DNA from 3 places in the Shewanella colwelliana genome. Region 1 is predicted to be linked to each of the others. Evidence: predicted binding sites of a transcription regulator. Region 1 holds the regulator's gene; each other region holds the start of a gene.
What was found. The regulator LexA, encoded in region 1, represses DNA repair genes until DNA is damaged. The targets are predictions, from matches to a motif close to TACTGTATNNNNATACAGTA.
Positions count from the first base shown of each region.

Region 2: BEL05_RS18035 (DNA topoisomerase III) is a predicted target of LexA. The motif match lies at 3,033-3,052, and genes of this name have one in related genera.
Region 3: dinG (ATP-dependent DNA helicase DinG) is a predicted target of LexA. The motif match lies at 2,777-2,796, and genes of this name have one in related genera.

Region 1 is NZ_MCBT01000004.1:42,210-47,235, forward strand. It holds gene coxB (cytochrome c oxidase subunit II) at 1-2, opposite strand, end outside; gene BEL05_RS02035 (cell division inhibitor SulA) at 404-913, opposite strand; gene lexA (transcriptional repressor LexA) at 910-1,527, opposite strand; gene yrfG (GMP/IMP nucleotidase) at 1,638-2,306, opposite strand; gene nudE (ADP compounds hydrolase NudE) at 2,404-2,949, shown strand; gene cysQ (3'(2'),5'-bisphosphate nucleotidase CysQ) at 3,001-3,813, shown strand; gene BEL05_RS02060 (GNAT family N-acetyltransferase) at 3,806-4,267, shown strand; gene BEL05_RS02065 (TetR/AcrR family transcriptional regulator) at 4,406-5,017, shown strand; gene BEL05_RS02070 (MFS transporter) at 5,008-5,026, shown strand, end outside.
Region 2 is NZ_MCBT01000048.1:54,791-59,816, forward strand. It holds gene BEL05_RS18020 (methyl-accepting chemotaxis protein) at 1-1,895, shown strand, start outside; gene BEL05_RS18025 (hypothetical protein) at 2,331-2,516, shown strand; gene BEL05_RS18030 (hypothetical protein) at 2,535-2,798, opposite strand; gene BEL05_RS18035 (DNA topoisomerase III) at 3,066-5,026, shown strand, end outside.
Region 3 is NZ_MCBT01000016.1:23,162-28,187, reverse strand. It holds gene BEL05_RS06455 (sulfite exporter TauE/SafE family protein) at 1-672, opposite strand, end outside; gene dinG (ATP-dependent DNA helicase DinG) at 681-2,753, opposite strand; gene BEL05_RS06445 (DNA polymerase II) at 2,889-5,026, shown strand, end outside.

The DNA.
Region 1 (5,026 bases):
ACTAGACTTCTCCTCTGTCAATTGCGAAGGCAACTACAAAGAAGAGCCACACAGTATGTCTCGGCTCTATGCAAACTCTTCAGTTCCCAAAAAAGCAACGATGACTTCAAAGTGCGCTGGTGGTGTAGATATTGTTATTGCTGGTGGTGACCACGCTTGCACTTACGGCTGAATATATCAGGCGAATTTCAGTTTCAATTCCAAGGCGCTGTTTACTCTGCCAAGTGTAAAGAAGCCGACAACTAAATTGTTCGGATATAACAAATAATCGTTGATATCTGTTACTAACTTAATGCGTGTTCAAATATTGATCAAGATCACTTTTACTTTTATTTTTCTAAAAAAAACAGAGACAAAAAAAGCCCCGTTAGGGGCTTGCGTATGGAAAGTGTTCTTGCAGATGCTAGTGCAGAGATGAAAATAGCGAACCTTGCTGCATGGCTAAATCATCTGAACTGTGTGCGGCAGATGGCAAGTGAACATTGCCTTCTTCTATCACGACACCTAGTGCACTGCAGTTTTTTGCAACCAGCTGCAGACGTCGGTTATCACGTTCGTCAAGGGTGTGAGTCCAGCTAATGACCGCACTAGATGTGCCACTAGTGAGTGCTTTTTCCATAGCCCATAACGCTTCAACTTCATCTTTGGTGTGAACCAGTAGAATTCTGTCCATGCGCACGCCAGCATCAGCCAGCATCTGCTTATAGCCAATATTCGGCGGACTAATAAGTACAACCCACTGACCTTGTTGGCTCAATCTTGCAAGCTGTGGTGTTAATGCCTGCAGTTCTTGTTTGCCTTGTGTGACACTGGATACTGTCGATATGCTTGCATTGTGGCTGTGCTTAATCTGGTCACCCATTTCAACCCATAGACCTGGATGACGCGGTGCATTGCCTATTAAGTTGTTCATTGCCAATCTCCATTTCTGATCACACCAACGGCCAAGCCTTCAATGCTTAAACTTTGGGTGGATAAGTCGACAACAATAGGTGAATACTCTTCATTTTCAGCATGAAGGTATACAGTATTTCCTTTCTTTTCGAATCGTTTTACGGTGACATCATCTTCAACACGCGCTACTACGACTTGGCCGTTACGCGCTTGCTCAACTTTATGCACTGCGAGTAGATCGCCTTCTAAAATACCGATATCTTTCATACTGTCGCCACGGACTCGCAAAAGAAAGTCTGCACTCGGGCGGAACATGGATGGATCGACCTTGTAGTGCTGCTCTACATGCTCTTGAGCTAGGATAGGCTCACCGGCAGCGACTTGGCCAATCAGTGGTAAACCAAGCTCTTCAGGTTCATCTTCCTGCGTCAGTTTTATTCCGCGTGAGGTGCCGGGCATGATCTCTATGCAGCCTTTTTTAGCCAACGCCTTTAAGTGCTCTTCTGCGGCATTGGCGCTTTTAAAGCCTAAGCGTCGTGCAATTTCAGCTCGGGTTGGTGGCATACCTGTGTCGGCGATATTGCGCTTAATAAGGTCTAAAATTTCGGCTTGTCTTGGGGTTAGTGGTCTCATTAAAGTTCCTGTCTTTCCATACAGTACCTGTTAGTATATACAGTATTTATTGTAGCGCAAGTATTAACCAAATTATTGCTATGATGACCATAGGTTAAGGCTTTATGCTGCTAATTTTGCTTATTAAGTTCATCAAGCAGATGCTGATAGTCATCAATCGCAGGAAAGTCAGTAAAAATTTTATGGGGCTTCTGGCTGTCTGGATTTTTGATACCAAGCTGATAGTGGACCCCAGCTAATTTCGCCGCGGCTAAGATGGCCTCACTATCATCGATAAATAAGCAGCGTTTGGGATTTAGCTGATATTGATTAAACAGGGCAGCCCAAAATTGCGGATGCTCTTTAGGAAATCCAGTTTCATGGCTTGAGATGATAGCGTCTAGCCCGGTTGCCAGGTCAGTGTGTTCCAGCTTAAGCGCTAGACTATTAGGGTGTGCGTTAGTAACTAAGATTCTTTTTTTGCCTGCTTTTCCGAGTGCGTCGAGGAATGGCAGGCTGTCTTGTCTTAATTGAATCCTGTCGACCATTGTCTGGTGTAGAGCCAGAATATTTAGATTCAATTCTTTAGCCCAATAATCAATACAGTACCACTCTAAAGTTCCAAAAACCTTGTCATAGGCGATTTCAACTATGGCATTGGCTTGTTCTAGGCTGATCCCTCGTTCTCTGCTCAAGCTTTGTGGCACAACACTTAACCAGAAGTGGTTGTCAAAGTGAAGGTCGAGTAGTGTACCGTCCATATCGAGGAGCACGGTATCTATGTTATTCCATGGAAACATATGAGAAGTAAAAAAATTCCATCGCTAGAGTTGTGGATTAAGCACATCATAGTAAGATTGAACTGTTAAGCAAACGCCATTTTTATCAGGAACATCCATGTCGGACAAAAAGCCGCAAATTTTACATACTAAAGTTGTTGCACAAAGCCGTCTGTTTCAGATAGAGCAAGTGCATCTGAAGTTCTCCAATCAGGTAGAACGTCAATATGAGCGAATGAAGGGCAATAACCGTGGCGCTGTGATGGTAGTGCCCGTGTTGGACGATAAATTGCTCTTAGGGCGTGAGTATGCAGCGGGGACGCATAGCTATGAGCTGGGGTTCCCCAAAGGCTTAGTTGATCCTGGTGAAACTCCAGCAGAAGCCGCCAATCGTGAGCTACAAGAAGAGATAGGTTTTGGTGCTAAAACCTTAACTCATTTAATGGAGCTGAGTTTAGCGCCCGGGTATTTTGCTAGCAAAATGCAGATTTTTATCGCTGAAGATCTGTATGAGAGTCGTTTAGAGGGCGATGAGCCTGAACCTATCGAGGTGGTGCCCTGGCCATTGAGCAAGTGGTCTGAACTCTTGTCTGAAAGGGACTTTTCTGAGTCGAGAAGCGTTAGCGCCTTGTTTTTGGCGCAGAAACATCTAAAACTAAAGTAGTTACTACAAATTATCATATATGCATTGCCTGTTTAGGCTGTTGGAGTTGTGATGAAGCCAGAAGATTATGTGGAGCAGGCAATAGCCATTGCGGTTGAGGCAGGCATAGCGATCAAGGATATCTACTTAGAGGGTAACTTTGATAAGGAAGTTAAGTCTGATAATACCCCGGTGACGTCTGCCGATATTGCGGCCCATAATATCATTACTTCTGCGCTAACTAAGTTAACGCCTGATATTCCCGTTCTCTCGGAAGAGGATGCCGATATTCCTTTTGCTGAGCGTGCTGAATGGCAGCGATATTGGTTGGTTGACCCCTTAGACGGAACGGGCGAGTTTATTGCAGGTAGTGGCGATTTTTCAGTGATCATCGCCTTGGTTGAACATAATCGACCTATTATGGGCATAGTGTATGTACCTATGACTGAGGTGATCTATTATGCCATTGCAGGCCTTGGGGCTTATAAGCGTTCCTGTAAAGGTGAGTTGCGTATTTCTAGTCGTCAGTTGACCTGTGATGATGAACCTTCTTTGCGTTTAGCGGTGAGCCGCCGTCAAGATCCACAGTCAGTGCTAAAACTGTTTAATCAGTCACGACATTGTGACCTGGTTGTGTTGGGTGGTGCAGCATTAAAGAGCTGTTTAGTTGCCGAAGGACGTGCAGATTGCTATGTGCGTATTGGTCCAACGGGCGAGTGGGATACAGGTGCTGCGCAAATCATTATTGAAGAGGCTGGGGGGCAGGTCATGGACCTCGAACTGCAGCCTTTGAGTTATAACGAAAGAGAGTCGCTCGAGAATCCTAATTTTATCGTTGTTGGATCGACTCATCTTCCGTGGGATGAACTGTTAGTTAGTGAATAGTTCAGAATTCATAACGGTTCGTCCAATTGACAAGGGCGAACTGCTTGCCGTTTATCAGCTTGAGCAGCAACTCTTCGGTGCGCATAGCTATCCGGATTTCTTTTTTCGACAGTGTTATGACTGTTGGCCTTCGGGGTTAAAGGTTGCGGTTGATCAGCAAGATTCACTACTTGGATACATTCTGATTGCGCAAAGTGAACAAGCCGATTGCGCTTGGCTATTGTCTGTCGCCGTGGCAAGGTCAGCACAGGGCAATGGCGTGGGTAAGCGTTTAATTTTAGATGCTATGGCCACAGTGCCTGCGTCTGTTGCAAGCATTAAGTTGACCGTTGCACCAACCAATCCAGCTCGTTACCTCTACCTGGCGCTGGGCTTTGTAGAGGTGAATCTTGAAAAGGACTATTTTGGTGCAGGTGAAGATAGATTGTTAATGGTACTAAACCGAACTGTTTAGTCTTTTCCCCCTGTTTATCTGATTAACCAGAAAACCTACGTCAAAGTGATTGAGTATTAATCTTATTGTGAACATTGTTTTTTATTTTGTTTGCTGTTAGCTTTACACCTTCTTAAGGTCAATCGTCTAGGATGGAAAGTGGCAAGAAGGAAAGAGCATACTCATGATGAAATAAGGCAGATGGCGGTTGCTGCGGTCATCAATCATCTGCATCAGCAAGATGTTAACCAACTGAGTTTACGTCAAATCGCCACCATGATCGGTTATGCTCCAAGTACCTTAGTAAAGGTATTTGGTAGCTACCAGCTGCTATTACTTACGGTTTCTCGTCAGACGTTAGCGCAACTGCTTGGTCAGTTAAAGCAGGCTGATAGGTCTTCTCCAATAGAAACACTCGATGCTATGGCTATTATTTATAGTCAATTTGCGCTGCAGCACCCTCATGCTTTCCGATTAGTTTTTAGTTTAAAAATGAGCAATGATGAAGCTTTGCCGGCGACACATGCCAACCTAATCAATGAACTCTTCACGTTAGTTGAAAGCTGTTTGTGCCAGCTATTTGCTAGCGCGACAGCATCAGATTTGGCGGTGATGAGCCGAGTGCTATGGGGTGGGATTCATGGATTGACGACGTTAGCGCTCGATGAGAAATTATTCATCGAGCAGGTACCGCTGGAGATGTTATTAAAAAATCATGTGAGTGGTTATTTAGCTGGCATGGGTTGCCACAAGGAGGCGGCATGTTATTAACTAAAAGGT
Region 2 (5,026 bases), on a different contig from region 1:
ACCGGATCCCATTTTCATTTGCGGGCATGATGGAGCAAACTGCTGAAACCAAGCCATTATCACGAGAAGGTGTGCTTGAAGCTACCGCAGGGATATTAAAACAGAATGATCAACTGTCCTCTTTGTATGCGCAATTTGAGGTCAATGGCTACGATGGCTTAGATAGCGATAACACCGCAGACCAAGCGCACAGTGTCCCTGAAGTGGGGACGCTAGAGATCTATTTTACCCGTAATGATGACGGCAGTGTCGAGCATCACCAAGTGGATGATGCGGCAGAAAAGTACATTGAAACCCTCAATGAGTTTGGCATCAGAGAAGCCGAGTGGTATCTGTGTGCTAAGGACAAGAAAAAACCTTGTTTAATGGAGCCCTATCTTTATGAGATCACACCGGGTAATAACGAGTTGATGACATCATTGACCGTACCTGTCGTGGTCAATAATCAATTTATAGGACTGGTGGGGGCCGATTTAAACCTACCTATTTTTCAAAAAATGATCGACGAGCTTTCCAATAGCTTATATCAAGGCAAAGCTAAGGTGACACTATTAAGCCAAAAAGGCTTGATTGTTGCCGCAAGTCATTATACTAAAAAAGCACGACCGCTAGCAGAGTCGATACCCGCGTCTCAGGCGACCCAGTACCAATCACTACATAAAAATGGTGGATACCTCGACAGTGGCGATAATATAGTTGTTGCCTATCCTATCGCTATTCCCGTTGCGGGGGCTGAGTGGTCTTTAATTGTCGAAGTGTCGAAAGAGGATGCATATAAAGCTGCCATGGCGATGGATATCGCGATGCAAGAGATGGCTGCCTCCTTAGGGAGTTTATTGCTCATCGTTGGTAGTATTGTGTCTGTGATTGCGGTGGTGACCATCAGCATAGTGATCCGCAGTATTATTGCGCCGCTCAAGGTGATTCAAAGTCGGGTTGAAAACTTGGCGAGTGCCGAAGGTGATTTAACTCAGACCATTACGGTTGAGTCTCACGCTGAACTCATTGCCTTAGGCAGCGGTATTAATGGTTTTATTACCAAGCTAAGGTTGCTTATCGCGGAGCTTAAAGAACTTGCAGAGCGCTCTCAAGGAGAGAGTCAAACCGCAGCGGGTATTGCCGAGCAAACTCGTGAGAGTGTGAATAGACAATACAGTGAAATAGAGAGTGTTGTTACCGCGGTTAATGAGATGAGCGCAACAGCACTCGAAGTTGCTAAGGCTTCTGAGCAGACTGCGATGGAAACCGAAGCGATGACCGCGAATGTCAAAAGTGGCGAAGAGAGTTTAAGTCAGGCGATGAGTTATGTGACACATATGTCGCAAGAGTCATTGCTTGCTAAAGAGGCGGTCAGTAAGGTTGCAGAAAGCAGCACAAACATTAGTAAGATTCTTGAAGTAATTAGTGCGATAGCAGAGCAAACAAACTTACTAGCGCTGAATGCGGCGATTGAAGCCGCTCGTGCGGGTGAGCAAGGGCGTGGCTTTGCTGTGGTGGCCGATGAGGTTCGGGCATTAGCTTCCAAAACTCAAAGCTCTACCGATGAGATCAGTAAGCTGATTGATTCGCTGCAGCGGGAAGTCAACAGCGCGTCTAATATCATAGACCAAGGCGTTAATGGGGCACAACGGGCGGTAGAACAGACTGAGATGGCGTTAAGCTCACTCAATACGATAGTTTCTCAAATTGAGGAGGTCTCGTCCCAAGTCACTCATATCGCGACGGCAGCCGAGGAGCAAAGTGCTGTCACCGAGGAAGTTAATCGTAATATAACTGGTATTTCAGACTCTGCATCGGAATTGGCGCGTCTTGCTGATGAAGCGCAAGCTAGCAGCGTCAGTTTGGCCGATCTCGTCGCGCAGCAGCATCAGCAACTTGGTAAGCTCAAGACGTAGTTGTGATTGAATACACAGACGATTAACCCTTTAGTCGACAAGTAAAGCCCATGCTCATGATTGAGCATGGGCTTTACTGTTTATGGTTTTCAAAAGATGGCATGCTCGTCTTATCAATGAAAACCCGTATCTCATCATTGGGTCTTTGTGTTGTTAAAGGCATCCGCAGATAACGCAAACTGCCAACGGTAAATATCTAATAAAGCGTTGGTTTTACACTGTTGTCTACCTTGTAGTGTTTGGGGCTGGTAAAAACTGTTCTGGCAGAAAGCACAGAACAAATTAAACAGATGCTCACTTCACTGCAATAGTCGATGTCGCTGTAACCACATCAGTTACATAAAGCGTCGCGATCAGCCAAGAGACGGTAAGCCTATCAATGAAAATGACCGATACGCTTAAAAATATTCAACATCAGCTGTCAAATCATCCTTGATGAGCCATCAGATTTTTGAGGTGGCTGAGTTAGCCGCTGGAGAGGGTGCTGAACGATGTATTGTGGTCATTTCTGAAATGGCTGAAAACAGCAGTTTAGTGTCACAACGCGCCCATAAGGCAAGTGGTGAAATTCATTTATTGACCCAATATTTAGGCGTTGCAACGGCAAAATTCTTTATATAGCTTAGCTGTGTTAGCGAGTTAGACAAGATGTACTCCCCATACGAGTAACCAAATTGAAAACAGTAGGGTAATGGTGCAGCGATTGATACTTTGCTTGATAAAAATGCCGATTAAGGTCGCTAGGGTCGTTATAGGAATGACTAGCGTCACCAGCAGTGACTGAGTCCAAGGGCTAGTATCAATTAGCGGTACAACAAGCATAAGCAAACCACATGTGGCGAGGAACTGATAGATCACCAATTGGTCCAAACGGGGTTGATCAGTTAGTACAGGGGTTAGCATAGTCATGTCCGTTAAGTGCTTTAAGAGATGTCTACCATACCCGCAAATGATAATAGTTCTCAACTGTATTTACATTGTCAGATAAATATCTTTGCTAATGTAATCATCGCAAGCAGGGGTTTACCAAAGAGCATATAGCATAGATCACTCTGACAGGGACTCGTCCTATTATGGTGCTAAGACGCTAATTAGCGCGAGCTTGTGTTTGCAGTCTCACAATTCCTAGGTTAAAGTTACTGGTAATTTATACAGTGATTGTGCCAATTTATGATCTTATACATTGCCGAGAAACCCAGTCTAGGGCGAGCCATTGCCGAAGTGTTACCAAAACCCCATAAAAAAGGGGACGGGTTTATCACCGCCGCAAACGGTGATTGTGTTTCTTGGTGTATTGGTCACCTACTTGAGCAAGCTGAACCTGATAGTTACGACCCGGCGTTTAAATCCTGGAAGTTCGAACATCTACCTATTATTCCTCAGCAATGGAAAATGAAGCCAAAGGCTAAAACCAGAGGCCAGATAACGGTATTACGAGGCTTGGTTAAACAGGCGAGTGTCTTGGTTAATGCAGGTGATCCTGATCGCGAGGGACAACTACTGGTTGATGAGGTGATTGCCCACTTAGGGGTTAAAGGTGACAAACTCAACCAAACCAAACGCCTACTTATTAGCGACCTTAACCCACAAGCGGTAAAGCGTGCCTTGGGTCAGCTACGTAGTAATCGAGAGTTCATTCCATTATCAACCTCTGCATTAGCCCGCGCCCGTGCTGATTGGCTCTATGGCATGAATATGACTCGCGCCTATACCATTCAGGGGCGTAAAGTGGGTTATCAAGGGGTGTTATCCGTTGGGCGGGTGCAAACACCTCTGCTCGGGTTAGTCGTTCGCCGTGATGAGGAGATTGCCAATTTTGTTAGCAAACCTTTTTATGAAGTACTGGCCAATTTAACGACCGATAGGGGCGAGGCATTTCAGGCCAAATGGCAGCCAAGTGAAGCATGTCAGCCCTATATGGATGAAGATGGTCGGGTGCTATCTAAGAAGTTAGCTGAAAATGTTGTCAATCGCATTAGCCAGCAACAGGCCGTGGTGATGGATCTGCAAAGCAAAGATAAGCAGCAAAATCAGCCACTGCCGTACAGTTTGTCAGCGCTGCAGATAGATGCCGCAAAACGCTTTGGCATGAGCGCTAAAACAGTATTGGATACCTGTCAGTCCCTTTATGAAAAACATAAACTCATTACCTATCCTCGTTCAGATAGCCGTTACCTGCCTAAAGAGCAGTTCTCTTTAGCGTCAAAAGTGGTCGATGCTGTACTTAAGGGGGCCAGTGAATTAGTACAAGGCGTTGATGCACCCAATTGCAGCATCAAGTCCAAAGCCTGGGATGATAAAAAGGTTGATGCTCATCATGCGATAGTTCCAACTGAAAAAGTGGCCAATCTGTCTAGCCTGACTCAAGGTGAAAAACAGATCTATTTGCAGGTCGCACGTCAGTATTTAGCACAATTTTATGGACCATATCAGTACCATGAAACACAGGTCGTTGTGGATATTGCTAATGGTCGATTTACCACCAAAGCTAAACAAGACAAAGCGTTAGGTTGGAAAAAGCTGTTTCCACAAAGAGGTAATGGTCAGTCAAAAACTGATGATGACACTGAGTCGCTGCAACAACTGCCACCGTTAATTACAGGGCAATTGCTTCAATCTGGTCAAGGCGAATTAGTAGAAAAAAATACCCAAGCACCGAAAGCTTTTAGCGATGCGACTTTGTTAGCCGCAATGACAGGGATTAGCCGCTATGTGACAGATCCTGAGATTCGAAAGATATTAAAAGAGACTGACGGCTTAGGCACTGAGGCCACCAGAGCAGGTATTATTGAGTTGTTGTTTAAACGGGGTTTTTTGCAGCGACAGGGGAAATCAATTGTCGCAACAGAGGTGGGTAAGGGATTGATAAACAGTTTGCCACTTTCAGCGAGCACCCCAGATATGACCGCACTTTGGGAAAGTCATCTTAATGCAATTAGCCGTAAAGAATCAAAGTATCAAAGCTTTATGACCCCATTAGTCACCTCGCTTACGCAGCTCATTGAGCAAGCCGGCGCGCAACTGCCGACATCATTACAGGGGGTAAAGAGCACGGCTGCACCGTTTAAAAAGCGTCGTTATAGTGGAAAAAACTCAGCGGCTAAATCTGGTGGACAAAGCTATACTAACGC
Region 3 (5,026 bases), on a different contig from region 1:
GCCGACAAAGGAACCTAACATCATACATAACCCCATCGATAAACCTATGGTGATATTGACTTGCCCCAGAGCAAAGAAAACCACAAGGGACGTTAGGTTGCTGATGCAAGTCATCGATCTCGCTAATCCACAGCTTTCGAGCACGGGTAACTTATATTGTGACACACTACTGATGGTCCAAAATGCGCCAGTACCTGGGCCAGCAAAACCATCATAAAAACCTAATAACAGTCCCTGAATCCACTGTTTTACTTTTGCGGGAGCTTGAGTCGGCGCGCTAAACGAAGGTGAGCCCATTGCGTTGGGTTTTACCAGCGTGTAGATAGCAATAAATATGATCATCAAGGGTAACCATTTTTCAAGCCATTGATTATCTATTAAATAGACGACACCAGTACCAAATATTGCTCCGATAAATGTCGCGATGGCGGCCTGGTACCAAAATCTTGGGGTAAAAAACTGTTGCTTATAATAGGTAAATGCCGACATGGAGGAGCCAAAGCTCGCCGCGAGTTTATTAGTGCCTAAGGCAACATGGGGAGGAATGCCGGTGGTTAATAGCGCCGGAATAGAGAGTAATCCGCCACCACCAGCAACCGCATCAATAAAGCCAGCGATAAACCCGATCGCGGCAAGAATCGCCCAGCTGCTCGGTTCTAACAATAAATCCAATGGTGATCCTATTCTATAACTTGGCGAAAGGGGGGCAGTGCATCGAGTAGTGACTTTCCATATCGCTTAGTGACGAGTCGACGATCCAAAATGGTTATTCTACCGTAGTCTTCCTCTTTACGTAGTAATCTACCACAACTTTGAATCAGTTTACGCGACGCATCGGGAATCGTTAATTGTAAGAACGGATTTCCGCCCTTAATTTTTACATATTCTGCGTGCGCCTGTTCTACTGGCGAGGTGGGGACGGCAAAGGGCAATTTAGTAATAATTAAGTTGGTGAGGTAGTCACCCGGTAAGTCTAACCCTTCAGAAAAGCTGCCAGTGCCAAAGATGATGCTGACGTCACCAGCGTCACAGCGCTGTTTATGGGTGCTCAGTAGTTGTTGGCGCGAGTCTTCACCTTGTATGAGCAGTGGTACTTTAATTTTAGGCCGCACAATATCCGATACTTTTTCCATCTGCCAATAGGATGCGAACAGCACTAATGTCGCGGTTTCACCCTCGATAAGCTGTAATATTTGCTCGGCTAGCTCGTCTGTGTAGCGATCGTCCGTTGGCTCGGTGCGCATTTGGGGCAGATATAAGGTCGCGTTCTGTTTAAAATCGAAAGGACTATCCATAGCCAGGTAGCGACTGCCGTCGTTAATGGATAGACCAACTTGATGAGTAAAGTGGTTAAAGTTATTCAACGCCCTGAGTGTGGCGCTGCAAAGCACTACCCCTGCCGCTTTTTCCCATAGCAGAGTTTCAAGCATAAAGCCGACTTCAATGGGGGAGGCATTAAACAGATAGTCGGGCTGCTTACCGACAATTTGTTCAACCCATCTGGCCATCGGAGCGCCTTTAGGGCTATCTGTTTTGGCCATCATTTTCCATAGCTTCTGTAAATTTTCCAGTCGCTGCAGCATAAAGCCGGTTTCACTGAGAAGCTGTTCGGCTTGGTGCTTGGGGAGTTCACCGTCTTTGATAGATTCACTCAGTAACGCTAGCATCTTGTTAAACTGTTTCAGCGCACTGTTAGAGGCGCTGGCAAGGTTTTCAGCTTGAATGATTAGCGCTGATGGCAGCTTACCATGCTCAAAACGAATGCGGTTTTCAGGGTTATCGAAAGCGGCGCTTTGTCCGTCACAATACTGTGCCACTTGGTTTAGCAAACTGGTTAGATCGCTAATATGGTCGAGCATCGCTTGTGCCGGGGCAATAATGTGATTGCTCTTTAATTGGTTTTGCAGCTTGGCGCTGGTTTTACCTATTTTCTCTAACCAGTCAATGGCCCCGCGCAGCGTTGCTTGCGCACTAGAGAAATCACGCGCGACTATTGGCAGATGATGAGCTTCATCGATAATGTAATACAGTTCTTCTGGATCAGGAAGAATAACACCACCACCCAGCTCAAGATCAGCAAAGAGCAAGCTATGGTTGGCGATCAGTACATCCCAATTATCAATATCTTCACGGGCTTTATGGAACGGACAGTTTCTGTGGCTTGCCAGTTGTCGATGACAGCTGTGTTTGTCGCAGGCTATTTGCGTCCATAAATGATCAGGCAGTTGGGTGGTTAAGGTGTCGCGTTCACCATTCCAGCGGCCTTCATGGAAATCTTTTAATAAGCCTTGCAATAACTCTACTTGGCTGTGATCGGGCTTAGTTTGCCACATCGCCATTTGCGTGCCATCGTCACTACCGATGAGCATTTCCAACTTGGCTAAACAGACGTAACGTTGGCGACCTTTAACTAAGCCGAAGGTAAAATCTAACCCTGACTGCTGTAAGAAAAAAGGCAAATCTTTGTTCAACAACTGCTCCTGCAATGCCACTGTCGCGGTGGCGATACAGACTTTTTTCTTACTTGCTAATGCCAGAGGAATAGAACCCAGAATATAGGCAAGCGATTTACCTATGCCTGTACCTGCTTCGACCACAATAATGCGCCTATGCTTGTCATATTCGCCCGCTAATGTTTTAGAGATCTCAGCGACGATATAGTTTTGTTCTCGGCGAGAACGAAAGTTAGGTAGGGCTGTAGCAATATCTTTATAGATAGTGCGGATCTGAGTTTTGACGTCGGCTGATAACATGAAAGCACATTGCAGATAAATAGAGCTGTACATAATAACAGTGATTACATAGCCTAAGAAGCGTTATCGTGACTATTTTAAGTGGTAATTCACTTTAAACCACAGAGTTTGGCAATTGATAGAGTTGGGAAAACATTGAGTGAGATAGGTAAAAACAGCATACAGGAGACAGTAAAAGGCCGGATTTTAACTCGTCATCATTCGGGTAACGCTCTGCTGTACTATGTAAAAACGATAGACGGCCCGGTTAAAGTGGTGGTTAACGACAGCGCGCGAGTTTGTTTTTGTTTAGCTCATGAGGCACCTCGTTTAAGCGCGATAGCGTCCGTTCGTATTGAAGAACTTGGGCTGAGTAGCTTCAGTCACCAAAGTGTTAGTGCTATCTATAGCCAAACGGGGCAAGCTTTTCGGCAGCTAGTACGCCAAGCGAATGATTTAGGCGTTGAGTTATTTGAGGCCGATATTCGACCAGAGCAACGTTACCTCATTGAGCGGTTTATTGCCTTAGATGCCGAGTTTATTGGCCAAGCCGCATCGGCTCGTGCATTGCCAACGTTTACAGCCAGCAGAGCACGCAAGCGTGATCTTAAGATAACGATGTCGATTGTATCATTGGATTTTGAATGTGCTATGGATGGCCAGCTATACAGCGTCGCACTTTATGGTGAGTCCGATACAGGAGAGATGATAGCAAAGGTCATCATGGTGGGCGATAGTCCTCAATCACAATCGGTAGATTATATTGATTGGGTAGAGGATGAAGCGAGCTTGATTCATGGACTGGTTGCTTGGTTTAAGCAAGCAGACCCCGACATTATCATTGGCTGGGCAGTGGTGACGTTCGATATCGCGCTGCTTTATCGCCGTGCCAAGTACCATAATATTGCCTTAACATTAGGTAGAGGCGATGAGCTTCTCAATTGGAAGGTTGAAGACAAGTATAGGCCTGAGACATTAATTCTACCTGGTCGAGTGGTGTTAGATGGCATCGATTGGTTAAAGGCGGCTTTTTATCAGTTTGATAGTTTCTCCTTAGAGCATGTGTCACGTCAGCTTTTAGGGGAGGGCAAGGCTATTGATAAAGTGGAAAATAGAGGTGAGTCAATTACCGAGTTGTTTCAGCACGATAAGTTAGCCTTGGCGCATTACAATCTAACCGATAGCCGCTTAGTTTGGGACATTTTTAAAAAAACACATCTTACCGAGTTTGCCATGGAGCGTTCACGTCTCACGGGATTGGAGTTAGGGCGTGTGGGTGGCTCGGTTGCAGCCTTTAATAATCTCTACCTACCCTATCTACATCGTGCAGGATTTGTGGCCCCAAGTCGTCCTGCCAGTGATGGGATAGAAAGCCCTGGTGGATATGTGATGGACTCTGTTCCGGGGCTGTACCAACATATTTTGGTACTAGATTTTAAGAGTCTCTACCCCTCTATTATTCGTACTTTTAATATCGACCCCAAGGCACTGATTGAGGGCGAAAGGTTAGCTGAGTCGCAAACCGTACCAGGTTTTCTTGGGGCAACTTTTAATCGTCAGGGCGCCATTTTACCCAATTTAATTGCTGAGCTATCTGCTAAGCGAGAGTTAGCAAAATTAGAGAACAACGCCCCCCTCTCTCAAGCGATTAAGATCATCATGAATTCACTTTATGGTGTGCTTGGCTCACGTGGGTGTGTTTTCCATGATGCAAGGTTAGCCAGTTCTATTACGTTGCGCGGCCATCAAATAATGAAACAGACGCGTCAATGGATTGAAGAACTTGGGTTACGCGTAATCTATGGTGACACCGATTCGACTTTTGTGCATTTGGCCGATCTCAGTGGCATAGAATCGATTGATAAGTTCGCAGAAAACTTAGTCGCTACCATTAATGGTAAGTGGCAAGCGCGATTAGCAGAGCTGTACAATATTCCCTGTTATTTAGAGTTAGAATATGAACGTCATTTTGAGCAGTTTTTTATGCCCACATTGAGGGGATCTACAGAGGGGTCTAAAAAACGCTATGTGGGGGCTTACACTAATCCAAAGGGGGAGTTAAGCGTTGTGTTTAAAGGGATGGAGCAGGTTAGAAGCGACTGGAGTCCATTGGCTAGGCAGGTGCAAGAGCAGCTCTATTATCGGTTATTCGCTAAACAAGACGTACAAGAGTACCTGCAAGATATCATTGTGCGTTTGCAAGCAGGTGAACTTGACGAGTTGCTTATTTTTAGTAAACGGCTCAGGCGTGATATTGCTGACTATACCCAAAAAGCCTCGCCCCATGTTAAAGC